Regions from separate parts of the Micromonospora sp. NBRC 110037 genome, predicted to be linked through region 2. Evidence: riboswitches for the same ligand, from Rfam matches in the RefSeq annotation. Region 2 holds a riboswitch; the other holds the start of a gene.
What was found. Region 2 has a riboswitch for cyclic di-AMP ahead of A4R25_RS22615 (NlpC/P60 family protein). Riboswitches for the same ligand answer to the same signal wherever they lie in the genome.
Positions count from the first base shown of each region.

Region 1: another riboswitch for cyclic di-AMP. It lies ahead of A4R25_RS27770 (hypothetical protein); the one in region 2 lies ahead of A4R25_RS22615 (NlpC/P60 family protein).

Region 1 is NZ_BBVA01000012.1:101,978-109,652, reverse strand. It holds gene A4R25_RS27780 (MarR family winged helix-turn-helix transcriptional regulator) at 1-146, opposite strand, end outside; gene A4R25_RS27775 (carbonic anhydrase) at 306-965, shown strand; gene A4R25_RS27770 (hypothetical protein) at 1,027-2,052, opposite strand; cyclic di-AMP (ydaO/yuaA leader) riboswitch at 2,056-2,187, opposite strand; gene A4R25_RS27765 (YibE/F family protein) at 2,342-3,625, opposite strand; gene A4R25_RS27760 (SHOCT domain-containing protein) at 3,790-3,999, opposite strand; gene A4R25_RS27755 (metal-sensitive transcriptional regulator) at 4,125-4,424, opposite strand; gene A4R25_RS27750 (heavy-metal-associated domain-containing protein) at 4,505-4,711, shown strand; gene A4R25_RS27745 (hypothetical protein) at 4,747-5,703, shown strand; gene A4R25_RS27740 (cation-translocating P-type ATPase) at 5,721-7,675, shown strand, end outside.
Region 2 is NZ_BBVA01000008.1:93,170-99,888, forward strand. It holds gene A4R25_RS22600 (zinc metalloprotease) at 1-744, shown strand, start outside; gene A4R25_RS22605 (pyridoxamine 5'-phosphate oxidase family protein) at 817-1,362, opposite strand; gene dcd (dCTP deaminase) at 1,441-2,019, shown strand; gene A4R25_RS22615 (NlpC/P60 family protein) at 2,084-3,115, opposite strand; cyclic di-AMP (ydaO/yuaA leader) riboswitch at 3,129-3,266, opposite strand; gene A4R25_RS22620 (N-acetylmuramoyl-L-alanine amidase) at 3,505-5,538, shown strand; gene A4R25_RS22625 (C40 family peptidase) at 5,604-6,614, opposite strand.

The DNA.
Region 1 (7,675 bases), on a different contig from region 2:
TCGGTGACGCCCACCTCGTCGGCCACGTCCCGCAGCCGCGCCGTGGGGTTGCGCGCGATCGCCAGCAGCACATGTCCGTGATTGGTGAGGAAGGTCCAGTTGCGGCGGCTCCCGTCCTCACCTGGTGTCGTCGCCATGGTGGCCATGCTATGGCCATCGACGCTGCCGACCCGAATCGGACGCGGGCCGGCACGGGAAAGTATGAAATGCGTATCACGAATCTTGACGTGCCCCTGACGCCGTGTGACCGTGAAGTCGCGAGGCCGTCCGGCCTGGTCGTTCCGCAGGTAGACGAGGTGAGGCAGATGACGCCGAGAAGCCCGGAGCAGGCGCTCGCCGAGCTGCGTGCCGGCAACCACCGGTTCGTCACCGGTGTGCCGCAGCATCCGAATCAGGACGCCGGGCACCGGGCGGCGGTGGCCGACGGCCAGCACCCCTTCGCGGTGATCGTCGGCTGCTCCGACTCGCGGCTCGCCGCGGAGATCATCTTCGATCGGGGTCTCGGTGACCTCTTCGTGGTGCGTACCGCCGGGCACACCGCCGGGCCCGAGGTGCTCGGCAGCGTCGAGTACGCGGTCACCGTGCTGGGCACGCCGCTCGTGGTGGTGCTCGGGCACGACTCCTGCGGCGCGGTCCAGGCCGCCCGGGAGGGGGTCCGGACCGGCGCCGCTCCGGCCGGGCACCTGGGAGCGGTGGTGGACGCGGTCTCGCCCAGCCTGCTGCGCGCCGCCCGGCAGGGCATCGACGACCTCGACGGCATCATCGACGTCCACATCGCGCAGACCGTGGAGACGCTGCTGGCCCGGTCCTCCGTGCTGGCCGAGCGGGTCGCGGCGGGCCGGTGCACGGTGGCGGGGATGTCGTACCGGCTCTCCGGCGGCGAGGTGCGGACAGTGGCGCAGGTCCCGGCGTCACTGCCCGCTCCCTCGTCGCCGGCGGACGCGGACGCGGCGCTGGCCGGCTGACCGGAGCGCCGGACGACGAAGGGGCCGCCCACGGGGGCGGCCCCTTCTTGCTGCGTCCAGGTCAGAGCATCGACATGTGGACGTGGTCGGTGTGGTTCGACGGCCCGCTGTACGACCTCCAGCCGGTGGCCGGGAACCAGATCTGCCGGTTCCAGATCACGTAGTAGATGCCCAGCCGGTCGGCGTTGCGGATGAGGAAGGCGGCCACGTCGTTGCCGTACTTGCGGGTGTCGTTGTTGTGCCAGGGTGAGAAGCCGCTGTTCTGCAGCGACCAGTCGCACGCCTTGCCCTTGGGGTGCTCCCACGGCCCGCCCGGCCGGTAACAGCCCACGAAGCGCGTGTAGCCGGCGCGCCGGACCTCCTTGTAGGCGTGCAGCGTCCGCGGCGTGATGCAGCCCGAGGTGGTCGGGTCGTTCTCGCTGCACGACTCGGCCTTCCAGCCGCCGTCGGCGGTGCGGCCGGGGCCGATCTTGGCGACCGGTGAGGTGGCGTCGACCAGGCCGCCGGTGAAGCCGAGGCCGCCGACGAGCTTGAGGGCGCGTTCGGCCTGCACCTTCTCGCGCTCCATCGCGTTCTTCTGCTTCTCCTGCTCGCGCACCTCGGCGTCGAGCGCGATCTTGGCCGTCTCGGCGCGGTTCTTGACCGCGTTGATGGCGGCCAGGCGCTGCGCGTTGAGGAGGTTCAGCTCGTCCAGGGCGTTGACGCGGCGGACGAACGAGTCGGGCGAGTTGCTCTCCAGCAGCATCGCCATCGCGCCCATCCGGCCGGTCCGGTAGGACTGGGCGGCGAGCTGGTTGACCTGCGGGCTGAGCGCCTCGAGTTCGGCCTGTGCCGCCTGTACCTCGGCGGCCAGCCGCCGCTGGCGGTCCTGCGACTTGGCCAGCTTCGCCTTCGCCTGGAGGAAGTTCCGGTTGGCGCTGTCGATCGCCTCGGTGATGAGCGGTGGTTCGCCGTCCTCCTCGTGCCCGGACGGCTTCGGGGCCGCCGCGGCGGGGGCCGCCGTCGCCGAGTTCGGCCCGGCCAGCACTGCCAGCGAGGCCAGCACGGCCACCAGGGGTGTCAGCCAGCGGCGCAGGGGTGGCGTCACAGTGTTCCCTTCCGTCGGCCGCCGACCGGGTTAGCTGACGGGTTCGGGACGGAAGTGGCCCCTACCGCTCGCGCGGATTCACCCCATGTACCTGGTTCCCCGGCTCGCCCGCAGGCGATTGGGCGGCGGCACCGCTGGCGCCGGTGCGCGCCTTCGGCGGTGACCGGCAGCGAGGTTACCCGACAGCACTCCTGCGGATCTACGTCCGGAAGCCGACCAATAGCGAGATTTCGCCGTGGCGCACCGTGACCAGCGTCGCGTTTGAAATCGATGGTCACCGTGCGGAGTGTCACCATGTCGCCTCCGTACTCTTTCCGCCGCCGAGCGCCTCCAGCGCGTCGTCGCGTCCGGCCGGCGGACGGGGCGGCGGGGGTACGGGCGACGCCGGCTCCGGACCGGGCGCGCGCCGTCCGGCGGTGGTCACGATCGCGGCCAGTGCGGTCGTCAGCGGTACGGCGGCGATCAGGCCGAGCGTGGCCACCGCGCTGCGGACGATCTCCTGGGCGAGGAACTCGCTGGTGAGGATCTGGCTCACCGGGCGGGAGTCGGCGACCAGCAGGAGCAGCAGTGGCAGCGACGCGCCCGCGTACGCCAGCACGATGGTGTTGACGGTGGACGCGATGTGGGCCCGGCCGACGCGGGTCGCCGCCCGGTAGAGCTGCCGCCGGGACAGCCCCGGGTTGGCGTGCGCGAGTTCGGTGACGGTGGCCGCCTGGGTGACGGTGACGTCGTCCAGCACGCCCAGCGAGCCGATGATGATGCCCGCCAGCAGCAGTCCGTGCAGGTCCACGTCGCCCTGGAACATGGACAGGGTGGTGGCGTCCTCGCTGCCGAAGCCGGTCAGGTGGGTGGCGGACGTGGCGAGCAGGCCGAGCACGCCGGTGATCACCAGGCTGCCGAGCGTGCCGAGCACCGCCACCGACGTCTGCGCGGTGATCCCGTGCGTCAGGTAGAGCACCACGAACATGATCAACGCGGCGCCCACGATCGCCACCAGCAGCGGCGGCTGGCCGCCACCGATGCCGGGCAGCACGAAGCCGAGCAGGATGGCGAAGCTGGCCGCCAAGCCGCCGAGCGCGGCGAGCCCGCGCCAGCGGCCGAACGCCACGATCGCGGCGGCGAAGAGCACCAGCAGCCAGATCAGCGGTGTGCCGCGCTGGTGCTCGGCGATGTTGTAGGACTTCATCGAAGGGTCGGCCGGGTCGATCAGCTCGACCAGGACGATCTTGTCGCCGACCTCGACCCGGGGCGCGCCCGGTCCGGCCGGGAGCGGCGTCTCGACCTGCCGTCCCGCGTCCGGGCCCTGCTCGGCGGCGACGGTCGCGGTGCCGCAGGGGCCGCCCGCGCCCTCCGGGGCCTCCGGCGTCGGCGGGCAGGGTTCGGTGACCACCCGGGTCACGGTGCCGTGGTAGCGGGGGACGTCCGCGCCGCCGACCGGCTCCCGGTCCTGCCGGGGCCAGAGCACCAGCGCGGCGATCACGGTGAGCGCGAACAGCGGCACCACCACGGCGACGAGCAGCCGCCGTACGCCCGGTGGCGTGGGCGGTGCGGGGCGGGTGTGGTCGGCACCCAAGGCGTCTCTCCCAACGGTCGCGGCGACGCCTGGTCCGCCGGACCGGTCTGGTCACCGGGCCGGCGCGGACGTGTCGACCACGTCCGGGTCGTCGCCCCGACATGGTAGGCAGCCCGGCTGGGTGCTCCCGGACACCGTGACCGGTGACGCGCGCCCCGCGCGGGTCAGGCCAGTCCGGCCCGGCGTCGCCGGTACTCGTCCTCGTCGATCTCGCCGCGGGCGTACCGCTCGTCGAGGATGCGCCGGGCCGCCGTCGGCCCGGACCGCTGCGGGCCGGTCCACCGCACGGCCAGCCAGAGGAGCCCTGCCAGCACCGCCAGCACCGCCAGGGACCAGATCCACATCCAGCCCATCATCGGGCTCTGCCACATCATCGGGCCGCCCTCCGTCCGTCACCGCGGGTCCGCCGGGGCCGGCCTGCCCGCCACTTCGACGGTACGGCCGCACGGGCGCGTCGGCGCGGGTCGATGTGCCCTGCTCGGAGGGGCGGAGGTCCCGTTCAGCCGCGCTTCATCAGGCGGCCGACGGCGGCCATCATCTCGGTCGCCATCTCGTCGGCCCGGCCCTCGGCGGCGCCCTCGTGCATGCAGTGCCGCGCGTGCCCGTCGAGCAGGCCGAGGCCGACCTTGTCCAGCGCCGCCTGGATGGCCGAGATCTGGGTCAGCACGTCGATGCAGTAACGGTCGTCCTCGACCATCTTCTCGATGCCACGGACCTGACCCTCGATCCGGCGGAGCCGGGCGAGGAGCTGGTCCTTGCTGGCGGTGTAGCCCCGGGTCGGGCTGGACGGAGCGGTCATGAGAACGAGGATAGCGTACCCCTCGGGGGTATGCTAACGTTCCGGCTGTACCCCCAGGGGGTATGAGATCGGAGGGCGACATGGAGAGCACCTACCAGGTGAGCGGCATGACCTGCGGCCACTGCGTCAACTCGGTGAGCACCGAGCTGAGCGCGCTTCCGGGCGTCACCGGCGTCCAGGTCGACCTGGCCACCGGCCGGGTCACCGTCACCAGTCAGAACCCGCTGGACACGGACGCCGTCCGCGCGGCGGTCGACGAGGCCGGCTACGACCTCGTCGGTGCGTGACGGGTCCACGGGACCCGCAGAACCGAGGAGAAACCATGAACACGGCGACGAAGCTCAGCGGCTTCGCGCTCGGCCTCGTGGCGGTCTTCGGCGCGGCGTACGGGATCGGCAACCTGGCCGATCCCGTCGCCCCGGCCGCCGAGACCCGCCACGACGACAGCGGCAGCGACCACGGGACCGGCGACACCGGTCACGGTGACGAGAACGGCGCCGACGCGCACCTGCCCGGCGGGCTGCTCGTCTCCGAAGGCGGCTACACGCTCCAGCCCGCCACCGCGCCGGCCGGGCAGTTCGCCTTCCGGATCACCGGCCCGGACGGCACGCCGGTCACCCGCTTCGAGGTGGCCCACGACAAGCGCATGCACCTGATCGTCGCGCGCCGGGACCTGTCCGGCTTCCGGCACGTCCACCCGGAGATGGCCGGCGACGGCACCTGGCGGGTCGCCTCCCCGCTCGACGGCCCCGGGGTGTGGCGGGCGTTCGCCGACTTCACGCCCGAAGGCGGCGAGCCGCTGACCCTCGGCCTGGACGTCACGGTCCCCGGCGAGCTGGCCGCCCGGCCGCTGCCGGCGCCGGTGACCAGCACCACCGTCGACGGTTACACAGTCACCCTGACCGGCACGCCGGAGCCGGGCCGGACCAGCCGGCTCACGCTCTCCGTCAGCCGCGACGGGAGACCGGTCACCGACCTTCAGCCCTACCTCGGCGCGTACGGGCACCTGGTGGCGCTGCGGCAGGGCGATCTGGCGTACCTGCACGTGCACCCGGAGGGCACACCCGGCGACGGGCGCACCCCCGCCGGTCCGGCGATCACGTTCGCCGCCGAGGTGCCCTCGGCCGGGGCGTACCGTCTCTACCTGGACTTCCGGCACGGCGACGCGGTGCACACCGCCGAATTCACCGTCCTGGCCGGCGACCGGACCGCGCCGGTATCCACCACCGCACCGACCCCGGACGCCGGACACGGCACGCCGGGGCACGGGCACAGTTGAGCGCCGGAGGTGCCGCGATGACTGCCACGGGAAAGACGCTGTCCACCGCGCCGAACCTGATTGAACTGGCGATCGGCGGGATGACCTGCGCGTCCTGTGCCGCCCGGATCGAGAAGAAGCTCAACCGGATGGACGGCGTCGAGGCGACAGTGAACTACGCCACCGAGAAGGCCACCGTCCGGTACGCCGACGACATCGCGCCGGCCGACCTGATCGCCACCGTCGAGAAGACCGGTTACACCGCCGTGGTGCCGCCCCCGCCCGAGCAGGCGGCCGCAGCGGCCGGGGAGCCGGCGGACGAGCTGCGTGTCGCGCGTACCCGGCTCTGGGTCTCCGCCGTGCTCACGCTGCCGGTGATCGTGCTCGCCATGGTCCCGGCCTGGCAGTTCGACTACTGGCAGTGGGCCTCGCTCACGCTGGCCGCCCCCGTGGTGGTCTGGGGCGGGCTGCCGTTCCACCGCGCCGCGCTGGTCAACCTGCGGCACGGCGCGGCGACCATGGACACGCTCGTCTCGCTGGGCACGCTCGCCGCGTTCGGCTGGTCGCTCTGGGCGCTGTTCCTCGGCGACGCCGGCATGCCCGGGATGAAGCACCCGTTCAGCCTCGACATCACCCGGGGCGACGGCGCCGGCAACATCTACCTGGAGGCCGCCGCCGGGGTGACGGTGTTCATCCTGGCCGGGCGGTACTTCGAGGCCCGCTCCAAGCGCACCGCCGGGGCGGCGCTGCGCGCCCTGCTCGAACTCGGGGCCAAGGACGTCGCGGTGCTGCGCGGCGGCCAGGAGGTCCGGGTCCCGGTCGACCGGCTCGCGGTCGGCGACCGGTTCGTGGTCCGGCCCGGCGAGAAGATCGCCACCGACGGCGTGGTCGAGGAGGGCACCTCGGCCGTCGACGCCAGCATGCTCACCGGCGAGTCGGTGCCGGTCGAGGTGGGGACGGGCGACACCGTGACCGGCGCGACCGTGAACGCCGGTGGCCGGCTGGTCGTCCGGGCCACCCGGGTCGGCGGCGACACCCAGCTCGCCCAGATGGCACGGCTCGTGAAGCAGGCGCAGACCGGCAAGGCGGCCGTGCAGCGGCTCGCCGACCGGATCTCCGGCGTCTTCGTGCCGATCGTGATCGCGCTGGCCGCCGGCACGCTCGGCTGGTGGCTCGGCACCGGCTCCGGTACGACCGCCGCGTTCACCGCCGCGGTGGCCGTGCTGATCATCGCCTGCCCGTGCGCGCTCGGCCTGGCCACGCCGACCGCGCTGCTCGTCGGCACCGGACGCGGCGCGCAGCTCGGGGTGCTGATCAAGGGGCCGGAGATGCTGGAGTCCACCCGCCGGGTCGACACCGTGGTGCTGGACAAGACCGGCACCGTCACGACCGGCCGGATGGCGCTGGCCGAGGTGCTGCCAGCCGACGGCGAGGACGCCGACGAACTGCTCCGGGTGGCCGGCGCGCTGGAGGCCGCCTCCGAGCACCCGATCGCGCGGGCCGTCGCCGAGGCCGCGGCCGAAGCCGGACCGCTGCCGCCGGTCGGCGGGTTCGCCAACGCCGAAGGGCTGGGCGTGACCGGCACCGTGGACGGCCGGACCGTGGTGGTCGGCCGGGCACGGCTGCTGCGCGAGCGGGGTCTCGACGTACCCGAGGAGATCGCGCGGGCCGCGACCGGCGCGGAGGCCGCCGGCCGGACGGCGATCCTGGCCGGCTGGGACGGGCGGGCCCGGGGCGTGCTCGCGGTGGCCGACGCGGTGAAGCCGACCAGCCGGACGGCCGTCGCGCGGCTGCGCGAACTGGGGCTCACCCCGGTGCTGCTCACCGGCGACAACGCCACGGTGGCGAAGGCGGTGGCCGCCGAGGTCGGCATCGACGAGGTGATCGCGGAGGTGCTGCCCGCCGAGAAGGTCGCGGTGGTCGAGCGGCTGCAGGGCGAGGGCCGGGTGGTCGCGATGGTCGGCGACGGGGTCAACGACGCCGCCGCGCTGGC
Region 2 (6,719 bases):
GAGGCCGACCTCGCCGCCGCGCAGCGCGAGCGGGCCAACTTCCGGACCGGCGCGGTCACCCCGCTGGCCACCGTGACGATCCCGGTCGTCGTGCACGTCATCCAGGAGAACAGCACCCGGGCCGGCGGCAACATCACCGACTCGATGATCAACCAGCAGATCACCGTGCTGAACCAGTCGTACGCGGGCTCGACCGGCGGCGCCGCCACCGCCTTCGGCTTCCAGCTCACGAAGATCAACCGGGTGACCAACCCGTCGTGGTACCCGATCGTGCAGGGCTCCTCCGCCGAGCGCTCGATGAAGACCTCGCTGCGTGAGGGCGGCAAGAACACGCTGAACATCTACCTCGGCGAGCTGAGCGACAGCCTGCTGGGCTGGGCGACGTTCCCGAAGCGGACGCTGGACAAGATGGACGGCGTGGTCGTGCTCAACGAGTCGCTGCCCGGCGGCACCGCCACCAACTACAACCAGGGTGACACCGGCACCCACGAGGTCGGCCACTGGCTGAACCTCTACCACACCTTCCAGGGCGGCTGCTCCGGCTCGGGCGACAGCGTCTCCGACACCCCGGCCGAGGCGTCCCCGGCGTACCAGTGCCCGACCGGCCGCGACACCTGCTCGACCGCCGGCAAGGACCCGATCACCAACTTCATGGACTACACGTACGACTCCTGCATGTACCAGTTCACCGCCGGCCAGGCGAGCCGCATGCTCACCGCGTGGAACGCCTACCGCGCAGCCTGACCGCCTCGTACCGCGTACCGGTGCCGGCCCTGTCCTCGGACGGGGCCGGCACCGCTCGTTTCGGGGTCGGGGTCAGGCGGCCGGGCGGCGGGTGTCGAAGCCGTGCCGGCCGCGCCGGCCCTCCGCGCCCACCGGCTCACGCCGGGCCGGTTCGGCCCCGAGCGGGTCGAGCCACACCCGCACCTGCGGCGGAGCGGCGCCGGGCTGGGCGACAGGGTCGCGCCGGGTCAGCATCGCCGCCTCGACTGTGAACTCGAACAGCCGCCAGTCACCATGTGGCGACGCGCGGGCGATCCGGGCCAGCCGCGTCACGGTGGCCGGGTCGGTCACCGGCCGCGCGCGCCCCGCGACGTACGCCTCGTCGTCGCTCTCCTCGGGCGGGAACGAGTGCAGCGCGTAGCGGCCGTCGCGTTCGAGGTCGCGGCGCTTCGGCGAGTCGATGACGAAGCACCATAGGCCGTCGTCGGTGAACACCGGGGAGACCGGGTGGACGCGGGGGCCGCCGTCGGCGCGGACCGTGGCGAGGTAGCCGAAGCCCGGCCCGTACTGCTGCATCAGGAGGCGGATCTCGCCGGCGAGGCGGGGCTCGTCGGCGGCGAATTCGGACCAGGAAGCCATGCGGACATCCTATCGAACACGTGTACGAAGAAGTAGTGCGACACGCAGGTCACCCATACCGGTCGCTATGGTGTTCCGATGCTGCTCTCCGACCGCGACCTGATCTCCGAGATCAAGGCCGGCACGCTCGCGCTGGAGCCCTTCGAGCCCACGCTGGTGCAGCCGTCGAGCATCGACGTACGCCTGGACCGGCTCTTCCGGGTCTTCAACAACCACCTCTACACACACATCGACCCGTCGGTCCAGCAGGACGACCTCACCTCGATGGTGGAGGTGCCCGAGGGCCAGCCGTTCGTGCTGCACCCGGGCGAGTTCGTGCTCGCCTCCACGCTTGAGGTGATCTCGCTGGGCGACCAGCTCGCGGGCCGGCTCGAGGGCAAGTCGAGCCTGGGGCGGCTGGGGCTGCTGACCCACTCGACAGCCGGCTTCATCGACCCCGGCTTCTCCGGCCACGTCACGCTGGAGCTGTCGAACGTGGCGAACCTGCCGATCACGCTCTGGCCCGGCATGAAGATCGGCCAGCTCTGCATCTTCCGGCTCTCCTCGCCGGCCGAGCACCCGTACGGCTCGGCCGTCTACGGCTCGCGTTACCAGGGGCAGCGCGGCCCGACGCCGAGCCGGTCCTGGCAGAGCTGGCGCACCTGGCCGACGCGCTGACGCCGCCCGCAGTTGTTAAGAAGGGCCCCCTCCTCTACCGGAGGCGTTAAGAGGGGGCCCTTCCTTACACGCGGCCGTAGCTGTTGATGTCGCCGTCGTCGACCCGCTTCATCGTGATGGGCTTGCCGGACTGGGAGGCGTGCACCACCCAGCCGTCGCCCACGTACATCGCCACGTGGTGCAGGTCGCTGTAGTAGAAGACGAGGTCGCCGGCGCGCAGCTCGGCCCGGCTGATGCGCTTCGTCACGCCGTGCTGCTGGCGTGCGCTGTGCGGCAGTGAGACGCCGCCCTTGGCCCAGGCCGCCATGGTGAGGCCCGAGCAGTCGAAGTGGTCCGGGCCGGCGGCGCCCCAGACGTAGATCTTGCCGATCTGGGCGCAGGCGAACTTCACCGCCGCTCCGGCCGGGCCGGCGGGATAGCCGGCCGGGCAGGGCGCCGGGCGCAGCGGGCCGCCGCCGCCCTTGCCGTACACCTTGAGCCGCAGCTTCTCCAGCTTGGCGATCTCGGCGTCGATCTGCTTCTTCTTCGCCGCGAGCTGGGCCTCGGTGCGCGCCAGGCCGGCGATCATCTCGTCCAGCGGCTTCTTCTTCGCCGCCAGCTCGTCGCGCAGCGCGGCGACCGAGCGCACCTGCTCGTGCTGGCGGTGCGCGAAGCGGTCGAGCAGCTCCAGGCCGTCGACCAGGTCACCGGGTGAGCGGCTGCCGAGCAGCGCGTTGACCGTGGAGAGGTTGTCGGCCTTGTAGGCGTCGGCGGCGAGGCCGCCGACCTGGCCGAGCGCGGCGTCCACCCGGGCTTGCAGGGGTGCGATCTGCCGGCCGAGCGCGTCGGCCTGCCTGCGCCGCGCGGCGAGCTGCTCGCGTACGTCGTTGACCTGCTCGATGACCGGTTCGAGCTTGTTCCAGTCGCGGTCGATCTGGGCCTCGATCTCGGCGACCGAGGGTTCGGCGTGTGCCGCAGTGGCGCCGCCGGTCAGTACGACGGCGGTGCCGACCAGTGCGGCGAGGGCGGTGGTGAAGCGGGACCAGCGGGAACGCGGCGCGACGCTGGACCGGTCGACCGACCGGTTCGACGACGGCCGCGGGGCATGGAGTGCCACCGGGCGTCCGTACTCCTTCTTCCGTACCGCCTACCGGGTTAGCTGACGGATTCGGGCGGGAAGGGAGCCGCCCTACCGCAGCAGTGCTGCGGATTCACCCCAGGTACCTGGTTCCCCGGCTCGCCCGGAGGCGACTCGGCGGTGTCGGACCGTCACCGACCGGGTTGGACGATGAGACGTGCGGCCGACGATTCACCAGAGTAGGGACCACCGTTATCGATCCGCAACTTCCAGCGCCGTGACACTCCGTACGCAATCCAGCGCCACACCGCGCACGGAGGTGAAATTTTCTTTCACGACTGATTACTTACTGGAAAGGTATTGACCATCGCGGGTGTGCGGAGTGAGGGTGGAAACGCAGTGACCCCCATCCCTGTCCAGGAGGTTCGATGCACCTCTCCGCCCCGCCGTCGGGCAGACGGATACTGCTCGCCGCCGCCGTGGCCACGGCCACCGCGCTGGCGACCACCGGCCCGGTTACCGCCGCGCCGGACACGTCCGCGCCCGCGAGCGACCGGCAACAACAATACGCCGCCGCCGCGGCCGAGTACGGCGTGCCCCAGAACGTGCTGCTCGGTGTCTCCTATCTGGAGTCCCGCTGGGACACCCACCCGGGTCAGCCCAGCACCAGCGGCGGCTACGGCCCGATGCACCTGACCGACGCCGCGCACATCCTCGCCACGCCGGGCAGCGCCCACGTCGACGAGGACGAGGACCCGCGCGGCGACGACTCCCGGCCGCTGAAGCTCGACCCGGCCACCGCCGCCGCGCCGACGCGGGAGACGCCGCTGCCGAGCGCCTCGCTCCAGACGCTCGACGCGGCCGCCGCGCTCACCGGGCTGGACGCGGGGACGCTGCGCACCGACCCGGCCGCGAACATCCGCGGCGGCGCGGCGCTGCTGTCGTCGTACCAGAAGGCTCTGGGCGGGCCGGTCGGCGCCGGCACCGACCCGGCGGCCTGGTACGCCGCGGTGGCCCGCTACTCCGGCGCGGACACCGCCGACGCGGCGGCGGCCTTCGCCGACGAGGTCTACGACCAGCTCGGCCAGGGCGCCACCCGGACCACCGACGACGGCCAGCGGGTCACGCTCGCCGCCACCGCCGCGAAGCCGGACCGCTCCCGGCTGGCCCGCCTCGGCCTGCGCACCGCGCAGCGGCCGGACGGACTGGAGTGCCCGGTCCGGCTGGCCTGCGAGTGGATTCCCGCGCCCTACGAGCAGCTCAGCGACGACCCGGGCGACTACGGCAACCACGACCTGGCTGACCGGCCGAAGCAGCAGAAGATCGAGTACATCGTCATCCACGACACCGAGGGCTACTTCGGCCCGAGCGTCGACCTGGTGAAGCGGGCCGACTACCTGGGCTGGCACTACACGCTGCGCTCGGTGGACGGCTACATCGCCCAGCACATCAAGACCAAGGACGTGGGCTGGCACGCCGGCAACTGGTACGTCAACGCCAAGTCCATCGGCCTGGAGCACGAGGGCTTCGCCGGCCAGGGCACCTGGTACACCGAGGCGATGTACCGCACCTCCGCCAAGCTGGTCCGCCACCTGGCGCTGAAGTTCGGCATCCCGATGGACCGGCAGCACATCATCGGCCACGACAACGTGCCCGGCATCACCGCCGCCAACGTGGGCGGCATGCACTGGGACCCGGGGCCCTACTGGGACTGGTCGCACTACTTCGACCTGATGAAGGCGCCGTTCCGCGGCACCGGCACGGCGAAGACCGGCCTGGTCACCATCGACCCGGACTTCGCCACCAACCGGCCCGCGTTCACCGGCTGCAACCAGCAGCCGCCGGGCGTCCCGACGCCCACCCCGCCGGCGCAGCCGTGCCCCTCGCGCGGCTCCTCCGCGGTGATCCTGCGGACCGCGCCGAGCCCGGACGCCCCGCTCGTCAACGACCTCGGGCTGCGCCCGGACGGCACGCCGGACACCATGTACATCTCCGACCACGGCGCCCGCGCCTCGGCCGGCCAGACGTACGCGCTCGCCGGCCGGCAGGGCGACTGGACCGCGATCTGGTACCTCGGCCAGAAGGCGTGGTTCCACAACCCGGCCTCCGCGCCCACCGCCAAGTGGGCCACCGGCTTCGTGGTGACCCCGCGGCCCGGCAAGGCCACCATCCCGGTGTACGGCCGCGCCTACCCGGAGCAGTCCGCCTACCCGGACACCATCCCGTACCAGGCCATCTCTCCGCTGCAGTACACGTTCGCCGCCGGCCAGCGGTACGCGGTCGGCGGGGTGCTGCCCGGCGAGTACTACCGGGCGGTCTCGTTCGACGGTTCCGCGCCGGGTGACCGGACCGTGGTACGCGGGAAGAACCAGTACGTGCAGGTCCAGTTCGGCCACCGGATCATGTTCGTGAACCTGGACGACGTGCTGATCCTGCCGTCCCCGGTCGGCGCGCCGCGCTGACCCCTCCCCGAGAACGCGAAGGCCCCCGGTCCATGCGGACCGGGGGCCTTTCGGTGTGACCGAGGTCAGGTGACCCGGACGAAGCCGGCGAGCGGCTGGGTGTTGATGCTCGACACCTGGACCGGCTTGCCTGTCCGGGGCGCGTGCACCATCACCCCGTTGCCGAGATAGAGCCCGACGTGATGCAGATCGGAGCCGAAGAACACCAGGTCACCCGGGCGCGCCTCGGAACGGGACACCTTGCGGCCCTCGTTCCACTGCGCGCCGGTGAAGTGGGTGAGCGAGATGCCCGCCGCCTTGTACGCGTACTGCGTGAGGCCGGAGCAGTCGAACGCGTTCGGGCCGGTGGCACCCCACACGTACGGGTCGCCGACCTGGGCGCACGCCGTCGCGATCGCGGTACGCGCGGCGCTGCTCACCACGCCGTCGATCTTCGGGCAGCCCGCCGGGCGGATCGAGGTCACCGGCAGCATGGCGGTGAGCCGCTTGATCTCCGAGTCGATCTGCTTCTTCTTCGCCGCGAGGTCGTTCTGCTGCTTGGTCTCCAGCTCGATCAGCTCGTCGAGCTTCTCCTTCTGCCTGTTGTACTCGTCCCGCACCTTGAGCACACCGGCGATCTGACGGCGCTGGTCGTCGGCGATCCGGTCCAGCATGACCAGCTGCTCGGCCAGCGTGCCCGGCTTGGTGCTCACCAGCAGCGCGCCCAGCTCCTGCGACGGGCCCTGGATGTAGTAGCGGGCCGCGATGTCGCCGACCTTGTTCATGGCGAGCGTGGAGGCCAGCTCCAGCGGCACCATCTTGTCCTTCAGCGCCTTGGACTTCTTCTGGTTGGCGCGAAGCTGCGAGCGGACCTTGTTGAACTGCTCGATGGTGGGTTCGAGCTGCTCCCACTGCTTGTCGATCTGCGCGTCGATCTCGTCCACCGACGGCGCCGCGTGCGCCGGAGCCGTCAGCATCCCGGCGCCGACCGCGGCGGCCGCGACCAGGGTGACCAGACGGCGTGCCATCCGGTGGAACCCGGCACGTCGGCCGGGTGGAGCGCTCGGGGCGTGACGTTGAGGGGGCGTGGTTGCCACCGGCACGGACTCCTTTGCAACCGACCGCCGGGCGCCTCGCGAGAGGGAAGATCGAGGCAGACGACCCACAGCGGTCGGTGCCCCACATTAGGGAAGGCGTCCGGT